DNA from 3 places in the Rhodopseudomonas sp. BAL398 genome. Region 1 is predicted to be linked to each of the others. Evidence: riboswitches for the same ligand, from Rfam matches in the RefSeq annotation. Region 1 holds a riboswitch; each other region holds the start of a gene.

Region 1 (7,671 bases):
CCGGTCTGCGCGATGGCGGCGTGCAGCGCTTCGCCGATCGCCTGCGCGCTGGCCTGATCGCGAAATCCCAATCCAATGATCAGGCGGCTCATTTGGTGACGCTCCATTGCACCACCGGCATCGCCGCGCGCCAGCCGCTCATGCCGCCGACCGGGGCGGCGCGCTCCACCGACAACCGCAGCAGGCTGCCGCCGTGGCGCGCCTGCCGCGCGATCAGCTCGGCTTCGGTCTCAAGCGTCACCGCATTGACCACCAGCCGCCCGCCGGTCGGCAGCGCCTGCCACACCGCATCGAGCACGCCGTCGCGGCTGGCGCCGCCGCCGACGAAGATCGCATCCGGAATCGGCAGGTCTTTCAGCGCTTGCGGCGCGCTGCCAAGCCGGAGATCGAGATGCGGCACGCCAAGCGCGAGGGCATTGGCCCGGGCATTGGCGAGGCGATCGTCGCGCGGCTCGATGCCGATCGCCCGATTGGCCGGATCCGCCAGCAGCCATTCGATTCCGATCGCGCCGGAGCCGGCGCCGATATCCCACAGCAATTCGCCGCCGCGTGGCGCCAGCGTCGACAGCGTCACCGCGCGGATCTCGCGCTTGGTCAGTTGGCCGTCGTGCTGAAACAGGGCGTCGGGCAGGCCGGCGATGCGCGGGATGATGATCGCGCCGGGCACGGCGATCGCCTCGATGGCCAGCGCCACCGGCGTGCGGATATCGTCGAACGCAAAGGCGTCGGCCGAAATCGTGCGCATTCGCTCGCGCGGGCCGCCCAGCGCTTCGAGAATGGTCAGCCGCGACGGGCCAAATCCCAGGCCCGCGAGATAGGCCGCAATCTGCGCCGGCGCGGCGCCATCGCGCGCCAGCAGGATCAGCCTTGCGCCGCTGCGCAGATGCGGGCGCAGCAAGGCGATCGGACGGGCGTGCAGCCCCAGCGTGACGGCGTCCTCGAGCCGCCAGCGCAGCCGCGCCGCGGCCCAGGCGAAGGTCGACGGCGCCGGAATTGCGCAGGTTTCCGTATCCGGTACCGCCTCGGCGATCACCGCGCCGGCGCCGTACCAGAACGGATCGCCCGAGCACAGCGCCGCCACCCGGCGGCCGCGCTGCGCCAGCAGCTTCGGCAAGGAGGCGGCGAAAGGACTCTCCCATCTCAGCGTCGGCTTGCCGAGCGCCGCGACCAGCGCCAGATGCCGCGCTCCGCCGACGATCAGTTCGGCGTCGCCGAGGAGGCCGCGCGCTGCCGCCGACAGCCCGTCGAGCCCGTCCTCACCGATTCCGATCATGGACAGCCAGGGTGGTTGCATGTCATCGCTCGGCATCATGACATCCTGTTCGAGCAACCAGCGCCGCGTTCTGATCCTCGGCGGCACCGCCGACGCCAACCGGCTGGCGCAGGCATTGGCCGGCGCGCCCGGTATCGATGCCGTGCTGTCCTATGCGGGGCGCACCGACAATCCGACGCCGCCGCCGATCGCTTGGCGCGTCGGCGGCTTCGGCGGCGTCGCCGGGCTCACCGACTATCTGCGTGCGCAGCGGATCGGCCGCGTCGTCGATGCCACCCATCCGTTCGCGGCGCAGATGAGCGCGCATGCGGTCGCTGCCTGCGAGCGGGCGGGGGTGCCGCTGCTGGCGCTCGAGCGGGCGCCATGGCAGCGCCAAAGCGGCGATCGCTGGATCGAGGTTGACGATCTCGATGCCGCAGCCGTCGCAATCGGCGCCGCGCCGCGCCGGGTTTTTCTCGGCATCGGCCGGATGCATCTGAACATCTTCGCCGCGCATCCGCAGCACGCTTATCTGGTGCGGCTGGTCGATACGCCGCTCGCGCCGCTGCCGCTGCCCAATGCCGAAGTGATCGTGGCGCGCGGGCCGTTCGCGCGCGCCGCCGATCGCGCCATGCTGACAGAGTTTCGCGCTGATCTCATCGTCGCGAAAAATGCCGGCGGCGATGCCGCCTCGGCCAAGATCGAGGCCGCGCGCGATCTGGCTCTGCCGGTGGTGATGGTGCGGCGACCTTACGTTCCGGCGCGCGAGGTGGTCGATTCCGTCGCCGCGGTGCTGCGCTGGCTCGGTCACGATGCCACTCCAACGGAACGCGGCGTGTAGACGAACGGCTTGCCGTTGCCGCGTTCGATCAGCCTGGTCTGGGTTGATCCGATCATCACCAGCGTGCGCATGTCGGCGCGCTCTGCCGCCGCCTCAGCGAGCGATACAGTGTCGATCGCCTCCCTGGCGTCGCTGATGGCGCTGGCGAAGATCACCGGCACGTGGCCTGGCAATTCCCCGCGCAGCAAGTCGAGCGCACGGCCGAGCTGCCATGGCCGCGCCTTCGACAGCGGGTTATACAGCGCGATGACGAAATCGGCCTGGGCCGCCAGCCGCAGCCGACGCTCCACCAGCTGCCACGGCTTCAGATTATCCGACAGATTGATCGCACAGAAATCGTGGCCGAGCGGCGCGCCGATCCGCGCTGCGGCCGCGAACATCGCGCTGATGCCGGGCAATACTCTGATATCAAGCTCGCGCCATGACGGATCGCCGGCATCGACCGCTTCGAACACCGCCGCCGCCATCGCGAATACGCCGGGATCGCCCGACGACACCACGACGACGCGCCTGCCTTGCGCGGCCAGCCGCAGCGCGTGCCCGGCGCGGTCGAGCTCTTGACGATTGTCGGAGCCGTGACGGGTGAGGCCGGGCCGCTCGGCGACGCGGGCCACATAGGGCGCGTAGCCGATCAGATCGGTGGCCTGGGCCAGCGCGGCGGTGACTTCCGGGGTCACAAGATCGGCGGCGCCGGGCCCGAGGCCAGCGATGATCAGCGATCCGCTCATGGCCGTCGTCCTTGGCCATGGACCAGGATCACCGAGAAGTAGGGCGCCTCGTCGTCGGTCTTGTCGGCCAGCCGCATCACCTTCTGCTCGGCCATGGTGCCACGCTCGACATAGACCGCGCGCTCGGTGAGCCCGGCATGATCCAGCGCGCGGCGCACTTTCGGCAGATTGCGGCCGAGCTTCATCACCACCAGCGCATCTACACCAGCGAAGCGTTCGCGCAAGCTGGCCTCGTCGAGCGTTGCCGGCACCACGCTCAACACGTCGTCGCCGAAGGTGATCGGCATGTCGCTGGCGGTCCAGCAGCCCGACATCCCGGAAATCCCCGGCACCACCACGACCTTGGCTTGGCCTTTGAGCCGGCTGTGCAGATGCATGAACGAGCCATAGAGAAACGGATCGCCCTCGCACAGCACCGCGACGTCGCGGCCGTCGTCGACATGACCGAGAAGCCGTTTGACGCAGCCGTTGTAGAAATCGCGTAGGCAGGCATTATAGGCGGGGTCATCGACCGCGATTTCGGTGGTGACCGGATATTCCATCGCTTCCTCGACCACACCGGGCGCGAGCATGCCTTCCACCAAACTACGAGCATTGCCGGCGCGGCCGGGTTTGCGGAAATGCGCGATGACGCGGGCTTGGCCGATCAGCCGCGCCGCCTTGACGCTCATCAGCTCGGGATCGCCGGGGCCGAGCCCGACGCCATAGATCGTCGCGGCGCGGCTCATTCGATGTCACTCGCCACAGCGTTGACGGCGGCGGCCGCCATCGCGCTGCCGCCGCGCCGTCCGCGCACGATCACGCTCGGCACCAGGGCGTAGTCGAGCAGCGCGTCCTTGGATTCGGCGGCGCCGACGAAGCCGACCGGAATGCCGATCACCGCGGCCGGCGGGGCCACGCCCGGCTCCTGCAGGATCTCCAGCAGCCGGAACAGGGCGGTCGGCGCGTTGCCGATCACCACCACGGCGCCGGCCAGTCGGTCGCGCCACAATTCGATCGCCGCGGCGGTCCGCGTGGTGCCAAGCCGCGCCGCCAGTGCTGGAATGCGCGGATCGCTCAATGTGCAGATCACCTCGTTATCGGCCGGCAACCGCGCCCGGGTGATGCCGTTGGCGACCATCTGGGCGTCGCACAGGATCGGCGCGCCGGCGCGCAACGCATGCGCCGCGGCCACACTGAAGCCCCCGGTGAAGACGATGTCGTCGGCGACCTCGACCATGCCGCTGGCGTGGATGATCCGGACCGCGACTTTCTCGTCGGCGGCATCGAAGCGGTCGAGCCTGGCCTCGGCGCGGATGATGGCGAAGGAGCGCGCGTAGATCGCGGCGCCGTTTTTCTCGTAGACGTAGCTCATGAGGCGGCCTCGGAATGGGTCGGTGTCGGGGCGATGCTGGGCGGCAGCGTGGCGTGGGTGAGCGGCGCTGCTCGCAGACCGGAGGCCAATGCCAGCTGGACCAGCGCCGCGCGGGCTGAGTCCGGACCGGGCTTGTCGCACAGGGCTTTCAACCGGCGCAGCGTCGAGGGCGGCAGGTTGGAGGCCGCGTCGCATTGCGGATCGACCTGGCCATCGCCCGGAACGATCGCCAGCGCGATGCCCTTGGCGGCGGCCATCGCGGCGACCCGCGCGACGGCGTCAGGCCAGGGCAGGCCGCCGCCCAGCCGGATCAGAATTCCGCGGGCCTGCGCCAGCGTGGTCGCGATCAGCGGCTCGCGCGCATGCGGATCGACGAGATCGCGCAGATTGGCCAGATGCAGGCGCGGCAAGCCATCAGCCGCGCGCGATGCTGCCGCGAAAGCGGCGAGGTCATCGTCGGCAAAGGACAGCACCACGAGTTCGGCGGCGGATTGCTCGAGGCCGGGCCGCGGCGAGACCGTTCGCTCGACTAAGTTGGCCGCTGGCGCCTGGCCAGGCGCGTGTTGATCGCAGTGATCCATAGGCAAGCCTCGTCGCCGGATGGGCCGCGCAAAGCGCGAGACCCAGACATGCGGCGAGCGGACCTGCACTCCGATCGACCAACGTCTTCACTCCGAAACACCCCGCCCGGAATGGCGAACAAAGCAGGCGACGGCAGGTTTCCTGGCTTGCGGGTCATCGCCGGCACCACCTTCCCAGGTCGAGACCCAGTGGTTTTCGGTGCAGGCTTTCCGCTCACAGTTGCGGGGGCAGCTCCGGCTTGGTCCGGATCCGGCAACTTGCCGTATCCTGACACCCGGTATTCCCTTTTCGCCCTGTCCGCAGACAAGGCACCATCGGCTGCGGGTTCAATCTGACGGAAACGCCGGGAAGTCAATCCTCCACACGGCGCGATCGGCCGCGGCTTGCGCCCGATGGTCCTGCGGCTGCACCGATGTCACTCGTCGCCGCTGCGTCGCGGGCGCGCGCGCTCGATCGCGGCGCGTAGCAGCGCCAGCGATCGATACAACCCGTGGACCGCCTTGCTGACCGGCAGGATGGCGAAGAAGCCGATCACGATGCCCAGATGCAGCGTCAGCACCAGCCCCATCGCCGCGGTCTCGCGCAGCGCCAGCACCGCAAGGCCGCTCCCGGCCACCAAAGCGAGCAGGACCAGGAACACGATGTTAAGCCGAATCTCGGCGGCGGCGGAGAGGGCGCGGTCGGCGCGCCGTTCCAGCAGCAACAGCCCGCCGATCCCGATCAGCATCGTCACCCCACCGATGCCACCGGCCAGCACCGGCAGGCTGGTCAAGGAGTAGGGCGCCGCGACGGCGTAGACGTGATGATAGAATGCCGCGATCAGCGTCGCGGCGAGGCTGAACGCGAAGCCCGCCACCATCACGTGGTGAAACCATCGGCGTTGCTGGGAGAATTTCTCGTCGGCGTCGTTGCAACCGGGGCCGCCGCCGCCGAGATTGCGCAGCGTTACGATATCCAGCACCGCGGGATACAGCGCGCGCAAGATGGCCTTGGTCCCGGCGCGGGGGGTGATCGCGCGCCAATAGCTTGCCGCGCTGATGCCGATCGCCAGCATCGCCGACAGCAGCGTCGCCGCGGCGGCCCCGGCCATGATCGGCCACGGCACCACCCGATAGAATGCGCCCGGGCCGTGATGGGCGGCAAACAGCACATTGGCCGGCACCAGCAGCAGCGTGGCGATCAGCATCGACGCGGTGATGCCGCCGACGATGGCGGCGACCACGCGGGCATTGGCGCCAAAGCCACGACCCAGCCAGCGCGGCCAAGCGTAGTCGGCATAGGAGCGCTGGCGCAATTCGGCCAGCGTGTTCGGCAGGTTGATCGCGAAATGATGCGGCGGCGCGTATTGGCAGGCGTACCAGCAGCCACGGCAGTTGTGGCACAGATTGGCCAGATAGGTGAGGTCGTTGGGCGCGAAATCATGCTTGCCGGCGATCGCCGGAAACACCGCGCACAAGCCGTCGCAATACATGCAGGCGGTGCAGATTCGCAGCACCCGCTCGGCTTCCAGGTCATCGGGCGGCATGACGCGCGGCCTCCTCGCCGGCGAGGCGTCCGAACACCGCCGACAATGTGACGCCGAGGCCGGCCAGATAGCCGCGGCCGAGCACATTCGCCGCCATGATCATGCCGGCCGCGAAGATGTTCTCGAAACGGCTGCCGTCGGATTTGATCACCCGCATCTGCGGATCGACGGCGACGCCGAAATGGGTGAAGGTCAGGCCCGGTCGCATCGGGTAGGCCGCGAAGGGCGGCACCGCGAGCGCGACCGCGCCATGCGATTTCGCCGGCGCCAACTGTGCGGTGCGCCGTTGGATTAATTCGCCGCCGGCGATCGCGGCGTTGAAGCCGCGCGTCGTGGCTTCCAGCGCTGCCGGGTCGAGCCCGAGCTTGACCGCCAGCGCCGCGATGGAATCGGCCTCGATCGGCGGCAGCGCTGTCGGCAGCGCCCGCGCCCGGCCATGGGCGTCCATAATCAGATAGGCGATCTGGCCGGGGCATTGCGCGATCCGCTCGCCCCAGCGGGCATAATGCGTCTTGCGCGCGTCCTCGCCCTCGTCGTGGAAGCGCTGAGCGTTGCGGTCGACCACGATGCCGGAAGGGATCGCGGTGATGCGGGTGACGATGCCGCCGTCGACCGGCGGACCGCGGGCATCGACCGCAACGATGTGGCCTTGCGACGGATCGCCGACCGGCCTGGCGCCGGCATCGAGAAGCATCCGCAGCACCCGTCCGGTGGCATAGGGCGTTCCGCGGACCACCAGCCCGTCGGCGGCGTCGCCGAAGCTGTCGCGCAACCAGGCGCGATCGGATTGATGGCCGCCGCAGCACAGCACGAGCGCCTTCGGGCTCACCAGTTCGGTGATGCCGCCTCGATCGATCACCACGTTCCCGCCTTGGCCATCGCTGGTCGGCAAAGCCACGACCTCACTGTCATAGCAGATCTCGATGCCGATCCTGGCGGCTGTGGCATAGAGCGCATTGATCATCGTCTTGCCGCCACCGAGAAAAAATGCGGTGCGCTGCGAATAAGGCATCACGCCGCAGCCTGGATCCTGCAATGCCACGCCATTGGCCTGCAGCCAGGGAGCGATCGTCGCTGAGCCGCGAATCAGCACACGCGCCAGCGTCGCGTCGGTCGCGCCCCTTGTGACGCGGTGAAGATCGTTCATGAACGCGTCTTCGCCATAGCTGTCCGGGACGTAGCAATGCGCGGTGTCATGCATCAGGCGGAAATTGCGGGCGTGGCGGGTGTTGCCGCCGCGCAGGCTCAACGGCGCGTGTTCGACCAGGCGCACCGTGGCGCCGTGGCGTCGCGCCGCGATGGCGGCACACAAGGCCGCGCTGCCGCCACCGACCACCAGCACATCGATCTTGGTCGAGGCGGACACGGTGCTCATGATCGCGTTCGATC
Region 2 (7,671 bases), 410 kb from region 1:
CGGTTGCAACGGCGGTTCGCCTGAAGCGTCGACGCGGCAGGCGCATTGACATCCAGGGCGATAAAACGATAGTTTCATACAAGTGTTTGAAATGCAAGTTTCCCCTTATTCCACGGCGCGGCATGTCCACGGATTCCACACGGACCTCGATCCTGAGCGCGGCCGAACGGCTCTATGCCGAGCGCGGCTTCGGCGAGGTGACGCTACGTGACATCGTCGCAGAGGCCGGGGTCAATCTCGCCGCGGTGAACTATCATTTCGGCTCCAAGGACGAGTTGATCGCCGAATTGTTCGTCAGCCGCAGCCTCGCCACCAATCGCGAGCGGCTCAACGAATTGAAGGCGGCGGAGCTCGCCGGCGGCGGGCGCGCGGCCATCGACGCGGTGCTGCGCGCGCTGGTCGGGCCGACGCTGCGCGGCTGCCTCGGCCCGGACAAGCAACGCTCGGACGCCGCGCGTTTCATGATCCGGGCCTCGATCGAATCGGTGGCGCCGATCCGCAAGATCAAGAATCGCGAGATCGACCATCTGCGCAGATTCGCCGCGGCGATGCGGCGTTCGCTGCCCGGCGTGCCCGACGTCGAAATCTATTGGGGCCTGCATTTCGCCCTGGCGATGGCGCACCAGACCATCCGCGACAGCGAACGGCTGCTGCGCCTCTCCGACGATCAGTGCGACCTCGACGACGTCGGCGCGGTAATTGAACGGATTGTCGGCGTGGCGGTGCTGGCGCTGGGCGGGACGGTCAGGAGTCCGGGCGAGGCCAAGCCGGCGCGACGCGGACGCTGAGCGTCGCAGCGCTTAATCCCGCTATCGCGAGCGCGGCATGATCCGGGCATCGACACGCGACGTCTCGTCCAGCGCGGATAACCGCCCATCGCCGAGACCGACGCTGCGGGTGCCGATCGCGCGGCGAAAATGCGGGTCGTGCGAGACCACGATCATCGCCTGCGGCAGGCCGGTCAGGATATCGATCAGACGGCCATAGATGCGCTCGTCCAGCGCGTTGGTCGGCTCGTCGAGCAGCAGAACCTCGGGCTGCATCGCCAGCACCGCAGCCAGCGTCACCAGCCGCTTCTCACCGCCGGAGAGCTTGTGGGTGACGCGATCGCGCAAATGCGAAAGCTCCAGTTGCTCGAGCGTCGCATCGACGATCATTGCGGCCTCCTGGCGAGTCTTGCCGAGATTGCGCGGGCCGAACGCGACGTCCTCGGCGACGGTCGGGCAGAACAATTGATCGTCGGGGTCCTGGAACACGAAGCCGGCGCGGCGGCGGACGTCGTGGAAATCGCGCTCGACCCGGCGGACGCTGCCGAACGCCGTCACCGTTCCGGCGCGCGGCAGCAGCAGGCCGACCAGAATTTGCAGCAGCGTGCTCTTGCCGGCGCCGTTGGGGCCGACGACGCACAGACGTTCGCTGGGATGAAGCGCCAGATCGACGCCGTCGAGCACATTGGGCTGCCCGGGATAGGCAAAGACGATGCCGCGAACGTCAAACAGTGGCACGGATGATCATCTCCCACAGGACGAGACCGCCGACAAAGGCGCCGCAGACGGCAGCGAACACGACATCCATCTGTCCGATGCGCTCGTCGGCGTCAAGGAACAGCCGCCCGGAGAAGCCCCGGCATTTCATCGCCTGCAAGATGCGCTCCGAACGCTCCAGCGCGCGGATCAGCAGCATCCCGATCAGATAGCCGAAGCTGACATAGGTGTGACGCGAATTCGACGGCCGAAAGCCGCGCGCCCGCATCGCCACGCGCAGCCGTTGATACTCGCGGTCGAGCACGTCGATATAGCGGACATTGAACAGGATGAGATGGACCAGCGGTTCGGGCATGCCGAGCCGGGCCAGCGCCCGCCCGAACGCCACCGGATCGAACGACGACAGCAGCGCCATCGCCGCCAGCACCGCCGTATTGGCCTTGAGCGCGATCGTCAGTGCCTCCACCATCCCTTCCCGGCTCGCCGGAAAACCGAACAGGCTGAACAGCGGCTCGCCCGGCACCGTGAAGGGCAGCGTCGCGATCATGAACACGATAAAGGCATCCATCGCGACGACGCGGCGAAGCGTGCGGGCGATCGGCAGCCGCGCCAGCAGCATGATGGCGACGGCGCCGGCCAAGGCCGCGAGCAGCGGCCCGAAATGGCTCAGCGATACGACGGTGACGGCAAAGACGGCGGTGACGATGATGCGGACCCGTCCGTCGAGCCCTGCGAGCGGGCTGCGCCGCGTGACCGCCGTCTCCAGAACGCCAACCACTTCGCCGCCGATGACGTGGCCCATCAGGCGGCCCGCTTTTGCTGGCGTCGCGCGGCCAGGAAGAACCACAGGCCGAACAGGCCGCCGATATAGCCGATGCCGCCGAGGATCGATTGCAGGTCGTTCTTCTCCTTCAGCGCGATGATCTCCCGCCGCAGCGGCTTGACCTCGTTGCGCACCGCCTCGACGAGAGCCGCACGTTGCGCATCGCTGATCCCGCCCGCGGCAGCTTCGGCCGTCTTCGCGGCGCTGGTCACGGCGGCGGCCGGGGCCTTGTCGGTACCTGACGCTTTGAGCGTCGCAGGCAGGTCCGAGACTTCCAGGCGGATATTGGCGACGTGGCCGCCACCGAGATCGGCATGGAAAATATGGACCACCCGCTTGGTCGGCGTGAAGACGAAGGTGCCGTCCTCGGCAGTATGGGTCTCGCCGAGTTTGCCGCCATCCTCCGCCAGAACTTCGACCAGAGCGTTCTTGGCCATCGAACCGTCGGAGAAGCCGATTTCACCCTCGATGCGGTCGCCGCTGGCATAGGCGCCGGCGACGACCTTGTGAGCCAGCGCCGGGACGCAGGCTCCGCAGGCGATGAGCAGCGCGAGCAGCACCGAGGCAATGGTCTTAGTCATCGCGGTCTTGATCATGGCATCATGCTCCCTGGGGCGCCGGCGCGGCGAAGGCGTCAAACAATTCCGGCTTGACCCGGCGCACGAGATAGACCGCCGCGGCGGTGAGAACGGCCTCGATGACCATCACCGGAATATGGGCGATGAAGACCAGCTTCGCGGCGGGGATGAATTCGCTGCCGGAGAAGCCGAGCGCCACGCCGACGCAGATCGCCGTCAGCGCGATCGCCAGCGCGCCGCCAACCCCGCCCCAAATCGCCGCCACCGCCGGCGAGGCGTGGACGATGCCGGGCCGGCAGACATAGCTGACGATCAGCGCCGGCAGCGCGATATCGACCGTGTTGACGCCCAGCACGGTCAGGCCGCCGAAGCCGAAGAACACCGCCTGCAACAACAAAGCCACGAACAGCGCCGGAAAGGCCGCCCAGCCGAGCACCAGCCCGGCCAGGCCATTGACGATGAGGTGAACGCTCGAGGGACCGATCGGAACATGGACCAGGGAGGCGACGAAGAAGGTCGCGCTCAGGACCCCGGCGGCCGGAATCTTGTCGATCGGCATCTGTCGCAGGCCAATGCCGATGCCCGCGACGGCGATCGCGGAGCCGGTGACGAGGACCGGCAGGGAAAGCGCTCCGTCGACGATATGCATGGCGGCTCTCCTGGCGTCACTTGAGATCGTTGGCGCGGACCCAGATCACCGCGTCTTGCGACAGATCCTTGCCCTCGAATTTCTTCGCCGGGCCGACGCCGAGCGCGGCGAAACCCCAGAACCCCGCTTTGGGAATGCCGAAGGTGAAAATGCCATTGGCGTCGGTCTTGGCGATCAGCGTGCCGCCGGGCGGTGGCGTGACGCTCGGCTTGCCGGCGCTGCGCGTGGCGAGGTCCGGTTCGGCGGCGATATATTCGATCTCGACTTCAGCGTCGGCGACCGGCTCGCCTTCGGACAGAACCCGACCGGAGAAGGTCGATCCGGCGACGATCGCGGTCGGCTTGTTGAGCGGCACGATCTCGGTCGGCAGGCCAAGCGGCTTGTCCCAGTCGGTCGGCGCGCCGCCCAGATTCACGAAGGATTTGGTGATCTGCTGGATGTACTTGTCCTCGGAGGTCTCCAGATAGGGCGCGGGCACCAGGCCGAAGACGTAATCGCCAAGTCCCTTGGGGGTGAATTTGGTCTCGAAGGCGGCGGCGGAATTCTCCGCGCCCTTGAAGGTCACCGGCGCCAGCGTGCCGAGCAGATCGGTCTTCTTGTGCTTGTTGATGACGAAGAATTGCTCCGGCCTACCCATGTCCATGGCGTGGCCATTCGCGAACGGATGCCAGAACACCAGCAACAACGGGATCTCGGTCCGCTTCTCCAGGTTCACCTTGGGGGTATAGATCAGCTGGAAGTGGGCTTCGGCCGGCGCCACCCAGGCCAGCACAGCAGCGGCCAGAACTGAATTGAAGAGTTTCATGAACGTGTCTCCCAACACGCGGCCGGATTGCGGCCGCGATTCCCATAAGGAGACGCGCGAGGACCCGTGCTCACACCGGCGCAGTCGCGCCGTGATGTTGCACGACGCACACCCCGGCGTCAGACGAACGAGCCGTCCGCGGCTGCGAACGGTTGTGGCAGGTCTCCTGGCTCACGGGTCATCATCTCGCCGAACCTTCCCAGCCCTTGCGGACCAGTGGTGTTCTCTCGGCGAGATTCGCCGCTTACAGTTGCGGGGGCAGCCTCGGAATAACCGCGCGGACGCGGCGCACCGTGTTCCCTATTATCTCGTCCGGCACCGCCGAACGAGAACTACGCCTGATGCCTATCAAGCATGACAACGTCTGTAAATGGTCCCAACGGCGGGCCTTGCGAGCCTGTTCGTAGCGCTCGCGGCAGATCTGCCCCCCGGCGGCCGAGTCGCCGTAGGCTGGCGCCGCCCGGCAGCGCGGCCGCCGGCTCTCCCGAGCTACGGATGAATCGAGATATACAGCGCCATCTCCTTATGGCTAGAAGGACGGCGATCGCCTGGGGACCGCGCCGAGCGGCCCGGCTGAACGAAACGCTGAGATTGGTGGAATCGAGTTGGCGGAGATGGATCAGGTTCAACACCGCAATGATCGCCTGGGCCTGAATCTGATCTTGATGCGAATGCGGCTGCTGCTGCGCAGCAACGAGTTCTACCTCGTCCCGCTCGCCTTGCTGATCGGCGTGGGCGTCGGCGCCGTCGTCACCCTCATGAGCGAAATCGCCCAGATCGCCCACGTTCTGATCTATGGCATCGCGGTCGATGTGCGGCTGAGCGCCAATGCCTATGTCACACCGCATGTGGCGCTGATGGCCCCGGCCATCGGCGGCCTTGTGCTCGGCATCATGGAGTGGAGCCGACGGCGCTGGAAGATCGCCCATGCGGTCGACCCGATCGAGGCCAATGCGCTGCGCGGTGGGCTGTTGTCGTTTCGCGACAGCGCGGTGGTCAGCGGTCAGACGCTGATCTCCAACGGTTGCGGGGCGTCGGTCGGACTCGAGGCGGGCTATACCCAGATCGGATCCGCAGCCGCCTCGTTGCTCGGGCAATTCCTCAATCTGCGGCGAAACGACCAGCGCCTGATCGTCGGTTGCGGCTCGGCCGCGGCGATTGCGGCGGCGTTCGGCGCGCCGATCACCGGCGCGTTCTATGCCTGCGAGCTGATTGTCGGGGTCTATTCGGTGGCCAGCGCCGCGCCGATTCTCGCGGCCTCCCTGGCCGGCGCGATCACCGCGCATTGGCTCGGCGGCGCCCCCTATTCGCTCGAGCTGCTCCGGGTCAGCGCGGTGGGGGTCGAGCAATATCTGGCGCTGATCGCGCTGGCGCTGATCACCGGCGCGGTCGGCATCGCGGTGATGCGCAGTTCGCCGGTCTTCGAAAAGATCTTTACCCGAACCGGGATGCCGGTCTGGATCAGACCCGCGGTCGGCGGGCTGTTGGTCGGCTGTCTGGCAATCGTGACCCCGCAGGTGTTGGCGGCGGGCCACGGGGCGATGCTGCTCGATCTGCATCGGGAGATGGCGATCGGGGTGATCGCGGTGGTGATTGCCCTGAAGATGACGGCCTGCATGATTTCCCTGGGGTCCGGATTTCGTGGCGGGTTGTTCTTCGCCTCGCTGTTTGTCGGCAGCCTGATCGGCAAATTCTACGCGGCGGTGCTGCTGCTATGGCTGCCCACCATCGCCGTCGATCCCCAGGTCAGCATGCTGACCGGCATGGCGACGCTTGGCGTCGCCATCGTCGGCGGACCGCTCACCATGGCGTTTCTGGTCCTGGAAATGACACGAAATGTCGACGTGACGGCGGTGGTTCTGGCCGCCTGCATCGTGACCAGCATCGGCGTCCGCTTCCTGTTCGGTCACTCGTTCTCGACCTGGCGACTTCATCTCAGCGGCGAAACCATCCGCAGCGCCAATGATGTCGGCTGGCTGCGCAATCTTACGGTCGAACGCACGATGCGAACCGATATCGGCCAGGTGCCCTCGACCGCGACGATCGCCGCCTGCCGCGCTCAATTCGCGCTGGGCTCCTGTCGGGCCATCGTGGTGGTCAACAAGGCCGACGAATATTGCGGGGTGGTGATGCTGCCGGAACTGTTTTCCGGCGATCTCGATTCGATCGCCGACGAGATCCAGGTGGTCGAGCTCGCCAAATATATCGATGTGGCGCTGCGGCCGGAGATGAACATCAAGACTGCCATGAAAATCTTCGACGACGCCGAAGCCGAACTGCTCGCCGTGATCCAATCCGAGGACAACCGCAAGGTGATCGGCTTTCTCAGCGAGTCATTCGCGCGGCGGCGCTACGTCGAAGAACTCGACAAGGCGACGCGCGGGGTTCTCGGCAGCTGACCCGGACGGTCAGCCCGGGAGGCGCCGATCGGCGCCGGGCGAGGAATGGCTGTCGGTCTGAGGGAATCGGCAGCCCGGTCAGATCGGGATCCACCAGACAGGCTAACGCCTTGAAATCATTGGAGCGGGTGAAGGGAACCCGCTCCTCACGTATTTTTTGTAGCAATATACATATTCCCCTTATTTTATCGGCATAACTTTCACACCTTCATGTTACAAACTGTTTCACAGAAATTTTTGTAACAGAGGCAAAATTGGCAGCCAAAATCCCTCACCTGCTCACCCGCAACGGCCGCCATTACGCCCGCATTGTCATCCCGACAGCCCTCCGCTCGCTGTTCGCAGACAAGTGGGAATTGACCGCCCCCTTGGGAGCCGACCGCCGGGAAGCGCGCAGGCGTCTTTCCGCTGCAGTCGCGGACATGCAGGTGCAGATCGATGCCGCACGGCAACAAGTTAGAACGACCTTCAAGCCCAAGGTTCAGCCTAAGCCGGGCAAGCCACTCACGGTTCGGCAAATGGCTGGCGCCCATTACGCCAGCGAACTTGCCGAGGACGACCATGAGAGAGCCATGCACGGAAGCGCGGACGAGCCCCCTGCCGACATGTCTAACTTCGGTCCGGCGTATGAAGCACGGCTACGGAAAATTGCTGGCGGCAAGGTCGGCAATGACGAAATCGCGGCGGGCGTCGGCTGGATCATCGATTCGATGCGGCAGGATGGATATACCGACGTCAAGACCGGAACAGCGGAATGGCGGGAACGCGCCCGCGATCTGGCAGGTATCCAGCTTGAGGTCATCAAGCGAAACAAAGAACGTGATGATGGGGATTTCAATGGCACTCCTACCCATCCCCTGCTCATCCCCGCAAAGCCGTTGGCATCTGATCCGCTGCTGGTCCGCATGTTGGATGCCGACAGCGCCAAATCGC
Region 3 (7,671 bases), 2.7 Mb from region 1:
CGGTCGGCGCCTCCGGCGCCGGCGAGCCGACCGTCGGGCGGATGGGTCAAGTGCGCGGCGACACCGTGCATTTCGACATCATCGACAAGGACGGCAACATGATCGCCGCCACGCCGTCCGGCGGCTGGCTGCAGAGCTCGCCGATCATTCCCAAACTCGGCTTTGCGCTCGGCACCCGGGCGCAGATGTTCTGGCTCGACGAGACCCATCCGGCGGCGCTGGCGCCCGGCCGGCGGCCGCGATCGACGCTGTCGCCCGCGATGGCGCTGCGCGACGGCAAGCCCTATCTGGCCTGGGGCTCGCCCGGCGGCGACCAGCAAGACCAGTGGATTCCGCAATTCTTCCTGCGCCACGTCCATGCCGGAATGAATCTGCAGGAGGCGATCGACGCGCCGGCCTGGCACAGCGAGCATTTTCCGGCCTCGTTCTGGCCGCGGCAGTCGCGCCCCGGCGTGCTGGTGGTCGAAAGCCGGCTGCCCAAGGCCACCATCGCCGAATTGCGCCGGCGCGGCCATCTGGTCGAAATCGGTGAGGATTGGTCCGAGGGCCGGCTGGTCGCCGCGTCGCTCGACGCGCCCTATCGCCGCGCCGCCGCCAATCCGCGCGGCATGCAGGCCTATGCGGCCGGGCGATAGCGCGCGATCGGTCCTGCGGCAATGCCAGCCAAACCGAAACGGCCGTGGGCCGATTCACCCCTGTGTCGTCCTGAAATACGGCAGGGTGCCGCCTGTTTATCGGGCAATCTGGCGGATGTTTATTCTCGTAAAGAGGTATTTCCAACAATAGCCTTCCACAAACAGCGCAAGAGGCGACATGATTGTCCTATCTGCCCTGGGATATTGGAGGCCACCATGCTTGATGAGCTTGACCGCAAGATTCTCGCCACGCTCCAGATCGATTCCAGCCTGTCGATGCAAGAGGTCGCCGATCGGGTCGGTCTCAGCTCGACGCCGTGCTGGCGGCGGATTCAGAAGCTGGAGAAATCCGGCTACATCAAAAAGCGCGTCGCGCTGCTCGACGCCGACAAGCTGAATCTCGGCGTCAGCGTCTTCATCGCGGTGCGGACCAATCAGCACAATGCCGAATGGGTCCAGCGCTTCCGCAGCATCGTCAACAGTTTCCCCGAAGTGGTGGACTTTTATCGGCTGAGCGGCGAAGTCGATTATCTGATCCGCGCCGTGGTCCCGGATATCGCCGCCTATGACGACGTCTATCAGCGGCTGATTGCCAAGATCGACCTGCAGGACGTCTCGTCGATGTTCACCATGGAGCAGATTAAATCGACCACCGAATTGCCGCTCGGCGGGCCTGCGATGCGGCCGATGCCGGAGCGCTCTCCCGCGCGCCACGCCGTCGCGGTGTAGGCGGTGTAGCGCATCTTTCGGGCGGCTTTTCCAAGGGCGCGGTCATTCCGGGGCGCGAGGCCGATAAGCGCGTTTACGCGCGTCTTCAACGCGCTATGGGCCGAGTGAACCCGGAATCTTGCGGCACGGGCAGCCGCTCATGGACTCTCGGCAAGATTCCGGGTTCGCGCGCAGCTATCGCTGCTCGCGCCCCGGAATGACTGCATCCTTGGCACCAAGTGAATCAGTTCACCCCGAAAAATATCGCGCGCGCGACTCAGCGCGAGATGACCTGGCGACCCGCGCCGGTGCGGTCCTGCCAGTGGTGGCGCACCAGTTCGGGGTCGATATGTTCTTCGACCGGCCAGCCGACGCACAGATAGGCGATGAATTTCCAGCCCTGCGGCACGTCAAGATCGGCGGTGACTTCGACCGGATCGAGGATCGAGACCCAGCCGACGCCGAGGCCGGCGGCGCGGGCGGTGAGCCAGAAGGTCTCGATCATCACCGCGACCGAATAGTCCAGCGCTTCGGGCATCGACTGGCAGCCGACGCCCGAGCCTTGCGCGGTGCCGTGATCGCAGAACAGCGCGAATTGCCGGGGCGCGATGTCGATGCCTTCCAGCTTCAGTCGCGCGTAAAGCTCGGCGCGCGCGCCGCGATAATTCGCCGCCGCGGAATCGTTGCTGCGAACGAAATTGCCGCGGATTTTTTGCCGCATCGCCGCGCTATCGACGCTGACCCAGCGCCATGGCTGGCTATTGCCAACCGAGGGCGCCAGTTGCGCCAGATCGAGCAGGCGTTCGATCAGCTCGGGCGCGACCGGGTCCGGGCGAAATCGCCGCACGTCACGGCGCCATGCGATCAGTTCGGCCAATTGCGCCTGAAACTTTGCGTCGAAGCGCGGCGGCGCCGCATTCGCAATGGCGGCATTGGGGAGAGTTTTGGTCATCGTTACGTCCGCTCAGATCTTTCCGGCCAGCACGTCGGACAGATCGGCGACGTCGGTCAACAGCCGCGCCGCGGCGCGCAGCAGCGGCACCGCGAGAATCGCGCCGGTGCCTTCGCCGAGCCGTAGTCCGAGTTCGAGCAAGGGTTTGGCGTCGAGCGCGGCCAGCGCCAGGTCATGGCCGCGCTCGGCCGAGCGATGCGCGAACACGCAATAGCCGCGCGCCGCCGGGCACAGCCGGACCGCGAGCAGCGCCGCCGCGGTGGCGATGAAGCCGTCGATGATCACCGGGCGGCGCATTGAGGCGGCGCCGAGGATCGCGCCGGCCATCATGGCGATTTCCAGCCCGCCGAATTCGGCCAGCACATCGAGCGGCGCGGTGACGTCGCTGCGCGCGGCCGCCAATTCGATCGCGGCGCGCTTTTTCGCCATGCCGGCGGAATCCTGACCGGCGCCGACGCCGATGCATTGTTCGAGCGGCGCCGGCGCCAGCCGGTGCAGCAGCAGCGACGACGAGGCGGTGTTGCCGATCCCCATTTCGCCGAGCGCGATGATGTCGGCGCCGTCGCGAATTTCGGCGACCGCGAGTTCGCAGCCCTTGGTCAGAGCGGCGGCAGCCTGTTGCGGCGTCATCGCCGGCTCACGCGCCGCATTGCCGGTGCCCATCCGGATCTTGGCGTCGATCAGGTCCGGATGCGCCGGCAGCGTGGCGGCGACGCCGGCGTCGATCACCCGGACATCGACATGGCTGGCGGTTGCGAAGGCGTTGGCGCAGGCACGGCCGGCCAGATAGGTCATCACCATGCCGACCGTCACCGCGGCGGGAAATTGCGAGACGCCCTCGGCGGTCAGGCCGTGATCGCCGGCGAACACCATCAGCACGGCATTATCGCCGCGCGGTTCGCCGGGATGCCGAATCATGCCGAGCTGGACCGCCAGATCCTCGATCTGCCCGAGCGAGCCGAGCGGCTTGGCCTTGCCGTCGATTCGCGCGCGAATCGCGGCTTCCGCCGCAGGATCAAGCGGCGTGATCGCCGGCGGCTGCCATATCAGGGTATCGGTCGGCATTGTGGGTCCTCATTGGGAAGTCGGCACCAGACGTCAGGATAGCTTGCTCGGTCAACACCACCTTCGCGTGGTTGACCGGCGCGGGCACCGCGGTTAGCGTTTGGGCGATGGTCCTTCCACGTGGAAGGTGAAAAGGGAAGCCGGTGCGAATTCGTTCAATCCCGGTGCTGCCCCCGCAACTGTAAGCGACGAGCCCTCGCCGAGGCCACTGGGATATCCTGGGAAGGCGGCGAATGGCGACGACTCGCGAGCCAGGAGACCTGCCATCACGGATTGTGCTTTGGAGGCGTCGTCGGGGCGGGGTGCACCGGACGGGAGCGAGCGTGACGGCGCAAGCCGTTGCCGCGCGAACCCAACAAAGCTCGCGGCCGCAAGGCCTTGACGTGAGCTTGACATGGACCGCGACCGCCTCGATCCGGCCTCCGCCGATCACCCAGCCGACGCTCTGACGCCGATCGAACCCCGCCGCGACGCCCCCGCGGGCCCGGTCGTGGTCAGCGTCTGCACCACCTGCAAATCCGCCGACGGCAGCGCGACCGTCGGGCCGCAGATGTTCGACGCCATCAAGGCCGGGCTCGGCGCCGGCGATCCCGGCGTCGTGGTGCGGCCGGTTCAGTGTCTGAGCGTCTGCAAGCGCCCGGCCACCGTCGCGGTGTCGAGCCCGGATGGCTACACCTTCCTGTTTGGCGACCTCGAAACCGACAGCGGCAGCGCAGCGCTGCTGGATTTCGTGCGCTCCTACCAAAAATCCGGCTACGGGCTGGTGCCGTGGCGCGAGCGCGCTGCGGTGTTGCGCAAGGGCATGGTGGCGCGGTTGCCGCCGGCGCGCTGGTCGCCGGACGACGGACGCGCCCCGTCATGACCGCGCTGTCCTCAACGCTGGTGCTGGGCGGCGCGCGCTCCGGCAAATCGGGCTTTGCGGAGCGGCTGGTCGAATCCAGCGGGCGATCGCAGATCTACCTCGCCACCGCCACCGCTGGCGACGCCGAGATGACGGCGCGCATCGCCCATCACCGCGCCCGCCGCGGCGCCGGCTGGACCACCGTCGAGGAACCGCTGGCGCTGGTCGAGGCGCTGACCCGCGAAGCCATCCACGGCCGCGCCGTGCTGGTGGATTGTCTGACGCTGTGGCTGTCGAATCTGATGCTGGCCGAGCGCGACCCCGAGATCGAGGCGCGCCGGCTGACCCGGTTTCTCGGCGTGGCGCAATATCCGATCGTGTTGGTCTCCAACGAGATCGGTCTCGGCCTGGTGCCGGAGACGCCGCTCGGCCGCGCCTTTCGCGACGCGCAGGGCCGGCTCAACCAGATCGTCGCCGCCACCGTTCCCAATGTCGTTTTCATCGCCGCCGGGCTGCCGCTGTGGCTCAAGCGCTCAGGAGAACTCAACCCATGACCGTCCGTGTCCCCGTCACCGTGCTGACCGGCTTTCTCGGCGCCGGCAAGACCACGCTGCTGCGCGCGCTGCTGATGGAGGCCGAGGGCCGCCGCATCGCCGTGATCGTCAATGAATTCGGTGACGCCGGCTTCGACGGCGGTCTGGTCGAGGATTGCGCCGCCAATGCCTGCGCGCCCGGCGATATCGTCGAGCTGACCAATGGCTGCATCTGCTGCACCGTGGCCGACGATTTCATTCCCACTATGGACAAATTGCTGACGCGCGAGATTCCGCTCGACGCCATCGTGATCGAGACCTCCGGGCTGGCCTTGCCGCAGCCGCTGCTGAAAGCCTTCGCCTGGCCGGCGGTGCGAACGCGCGCCACCGTCGACGGCGTCGTCACCGTGGTCGACGCGCTGGCGCTGGCGGAAGGCCGCGTCATTCTCGACGAAGGCGCGGTGGCGGCCCAGCGCGCCGCCGACCCGTCGCTCGATCATGACGATCCGGTCGAGGAAGTGTTCGAGGATCAGCTCGCCTGCGCCGATCTGGTGGTGCTGTCGAAGGCCGATCTGGTGGCGCCGGAGATGCTGGCCGATATCGAGACGCGGCTGGCCGCGATGCTGCGGCCGGGGGTTCGCATCGTGCGCTCGCATGGCGCCGTGGCGCCGCAGGTGCTGATCGGGCTGAATGCGGCGGCCGAAGACGATCTCGCCGCCCGCACCGGGCACCATGGCGAGGAGGAGGAGCACGACCATGACGATTTCGTGTCGATCGTGGTGACGCCGTCGGCCGCGAGCAGCGTCGACGCGATGCGCGGCCGCGTCACCGACGCGCTCGGTCTCGACGGCGTGTTGCGGGTCAAGGGCCACGCGCGAATCGCCGATCGGCCGGCACCGATCGTGGTGCAGGCGGTCGGCGCCCGCGTCGAACTGTCCTTCGCGCGGCCGGATGCGACGCGAACAGAGCATCTGGTGGTGATTGGCCTGAAGGGATTCGACGCCGCCGCGGCGCGCCGCGCGCTGGCAGGGTAGTCCTTCTCCCTCCCCCTTGTGGGGAGGGTGGCCCGGCGGAGCGAAGCGAAGCCGGGTCGGGTGTGGGGCCACGGGCGCCGTGCCCGCGGCACCCCCACCCCGGCCTCCGCATTCGGCGATGCTGCGCATCGCCTTCGCTTGGCCGACCCTCCCCACAAGGGGGAGGGAAGCCAATTCGACTTCGACCACGACCAAGGCTACTTCTCCCGGATGCATCTGAAACTCGACCAGGGCGGCACTATCGACGACGGCGCGATCGCGCGTGATCTCGGGCAGGAGACCGCCGACATCGTGGTGCTGTCGGCCGCCGATAGCGACTTGGCGGCTTTCGCGGCGGCGCATGCGACGCTGCCGAAGGATTATCCCAGCCTGCGCCTGACCAATCTGCTGGCGCTCGGCCATCCGGCCTCGGTCGATGCTTATGTCGAGCGCACGCTGCGCGGCGCCAAGATCGTGCTGCTGCGGATGCTCGGCGGCGAGAGCTACTGGCCGCACGGCGTCGAGAGTCTACGCGCCGATGCGCTGCGGCGCGGCACGCTGTTCGCCTGCGTGCCGGGCGAGATGGCGTTCGATCCGGCGCTGGCGGCGCGCGGCACGGTCGACCTCGACGACAGCCATGCGCTGTGGCGCTATTGCTCCGAGGGTGGCGTCGACAATGCCCAGCTGGCGCTGCGCTACGCCGCCTATCTGATCATGCGCGACGACGCGCCGCCGCCGGCGCGACCGATGCCGGCCGCCGGGTTCTGGCCGGCCGAACCCGCGCCTACCGCGCGGCGCAACGCCTTGGTGATCTTCTACCGCGCGCTGGTCGCGGGCTCCGATACCGCGGCGATCGACGCGCTGCGCTCTGCGCTCGACGAACGCGGCCTCAACCCGGTCTGCCTCTATGTCACCAGCCTGAAGGATGCGCGCTCGGCGGCGTTTCTGCGCGCAGCGCTGGCGGCCTATCCGCCCGATGTCATCATCAACGCCACCGCTTTCGCCACCGCCACGGCGAGCGACGATGCCGGGGTGCTGGCGGCCTCGGGTTGCCCGGTGCTGCAGGTGGCGCAGGCCGCAATGTCACAAGAGGCCTGGCAGGCCTCCAGCCGCGGCCTCAACCCGCGCGACCTGGCGATGCATGTGGTGCTGCCGGAGGTCGACGGCCGACTCTTTGCCGGCGTGGTTGCCTTCAAGCAGCGCAACGATAGTGACGCGGATTTCACCCCGACGCTGTATCACCCGCTCGCCGATCGCGTCGACGCCGTCGCCGAACTGGCCTGGGCCTGGGTTCGGCTGCGGCGGCTGCCGCCGCACAAGCGCCGCGTCGCCATCGTGTTGGCGAACTACCCCAACCGCGACGGACGCCTCGGCAACGGCGTCGGGCTTGATACGCCGCAGAGTCTGGTTGACGTGCTGATGGCGATGCGCGACGCCGGCTACGCCAGCGGCGAGGCGCCGGGCGACGCCGCCACCCTGGTGCGGATCCTGCAGGACGGCCCGACCAATGCGCTCGCCGATCGGGCGGCGCGCATCGGCGGCGTGGCCTGGCCGGTGGCGGACTACAAGATCGCCTTTGCGACGCTGCCGGAGAATGTCCGGCGCGCGGTGGAGGCGCGCTGGGGCAATCCGGCGGATGATCCGCATGTGGTCGATGGCAGCTTCCGGCTCGGCCTGCATCGCTTCGACCATGTGCTGGTCGGGGTGCAGCCGGCGCGCGGCTACAATATCGATCCGCAATCGAGCTTCCATGATCCCGATTTGGTGCCGCCGCATCATTATCTGGCGTTCTATCTGTGGATCCGGCGCGCCTTCGACGCCCACGCGGTGGTCCATCTCGGAAAGCACGGCAATCTGGAGTGGCTGCCGGGCAAGAGCGCCGGCCTGTCGCAGGATTGCTTCCCGACCGCGGTGCTGGGGCCAT

What was found. Region 1 has a riboswitch for cobalamin ahead of RBJ75_RS04845 (hypothetical protein). Riboswitches for the same ligand answer to the same signal wherever they lie in the genome.
Region 2: linked by a shared signal. The riboswitch ahead of RBJ75_RS02875 (DUF4198 domain-containing protein) and the one ahead of RBJ75_RS04845 (hypothetical protein) in region 1 are both predicted to bind cobalamin.
Region 3: linked by a shared signal. The riboswitch ahead of RBJ75_RS20635 (DUF1636 family protein) and the one ahead of RBJ75_RS04845 (hypothetical protein) in region 1 are both predicted to bind cobalamin.

Annotation. Positions count from the first base shown of each region.
Region 1 is NZ_CP133111.1:1,027,428-1,035,098, forward strand. Features, by position in the region: gene RBJ75_RS04815 (cobalamin biosynthesis protein) at 1-92, opposite strand, end outside; gene RBJ75_RS04820 (bifunctional cobalt-precorrin-7 (C(5))-methyltransferase/cobalt-precorrin-6B (C(15))-methyltransferase) at 89-1,312, opposite strand; gene RBJ75_RS04825 (cobalt-precorrin-6A reductase) at 1,293-2,093, shown strand; gene cobJ (precorrin-3B C(17)-methyltransferase) at 2,060-2,821, opposite strand; gene RBJ75_RS04835 (precorrin-2 C(20)-methyltransferase) at 2,818-3,549, opposite strand; gene RBJ75_RS04840 (precorrin-8X methylmutase) at 3,546-4,175, opposite strand; gene RBJ75_RS04845 (hypothetical protein) at 4,172-4,756, opposite strand; cobalamin riboswitch at 4,871-5,088, opposite strand; gene tcuB (tricarballylate utilization 4Fe-4S protein TcuB) at 5,173-6,282, opposite strand; gene tcuA (FAD-dependent tricarballylate dehydrogenase TcuA) at 6,269-7,657, opposite strand.
Region 2 is NZ_CP133111.1:618,785-626,455, reverse strand. Features, by position in the region: gene RBJ75_RS02900 (TetR/AcrR family transcriptional regulator) at 123-788, shown strand; gene RBJ75_RS02895 (energy-coupling factor ABC transporter ATP-binding protein) at 810-1,505, opposite strand; gene cbiQ (cobalt ECF transporter T component CbiQ) at 1,492-2,286, opposite strand; gene RBJ75_RS02885 (cobalt ABC transporter permease) at 2,286-2,903, opposite strand; gene cbiM (cobalt transporter CbiM) at 2,908-3,534, opposite strand; gene RBJ75_RS02875 (DUF4198 domain-containing protein) at 3,551-4,339, opposite strand; cobalamin riboswitch at 4,478-4,691, opposite strand; gene RBJ75_RS02870 (chloride channel protein) at 4,954-6,738, shown strand; gene RBJ75_RS02865 (DUF6538 domain-containing protein) at 6,993-7,671, shown strand, end outside.
Region 3 is NZ_CP133111.1:4,366,924-4,374,594, forward strand. Features, by position in the region: gene RBJ75_RS20615 (gamma-glutamyltransferase family protein) at 1-635, shown strand, start outside; gene RBJ75_RS20620 (Lrp/AsnC family transcriptional regulator) at 852-1,364, shown strand; gene bluB (5,6-dimethylbenzimidazole synthase) at 1,621-2,295, opposite strand; gene cobT (nicotinate-nucleotide--dimethylbenzimidazole phosphoribosyltransferase) at 2,308-3,360, opposite strand; cobalamin riboswitch at 3,452-3,643, shown strand; gene RBJ75_RS20635 (DUF1636 family protein) at 3,755-4,222, shown strand; gene cobU (bifunctional adenosylcobinamide kinase/adenosylcobinamide-phosphate guanylyltransferase) at 4,219-4,755, shown strand; gene cobW (cobalamin biosynthesis protein CobW) at 4,752-5,768, shown strand; gene cobN (cobaltochelatase subunit CobN) at 5,979-7,671, shown strand, end outside.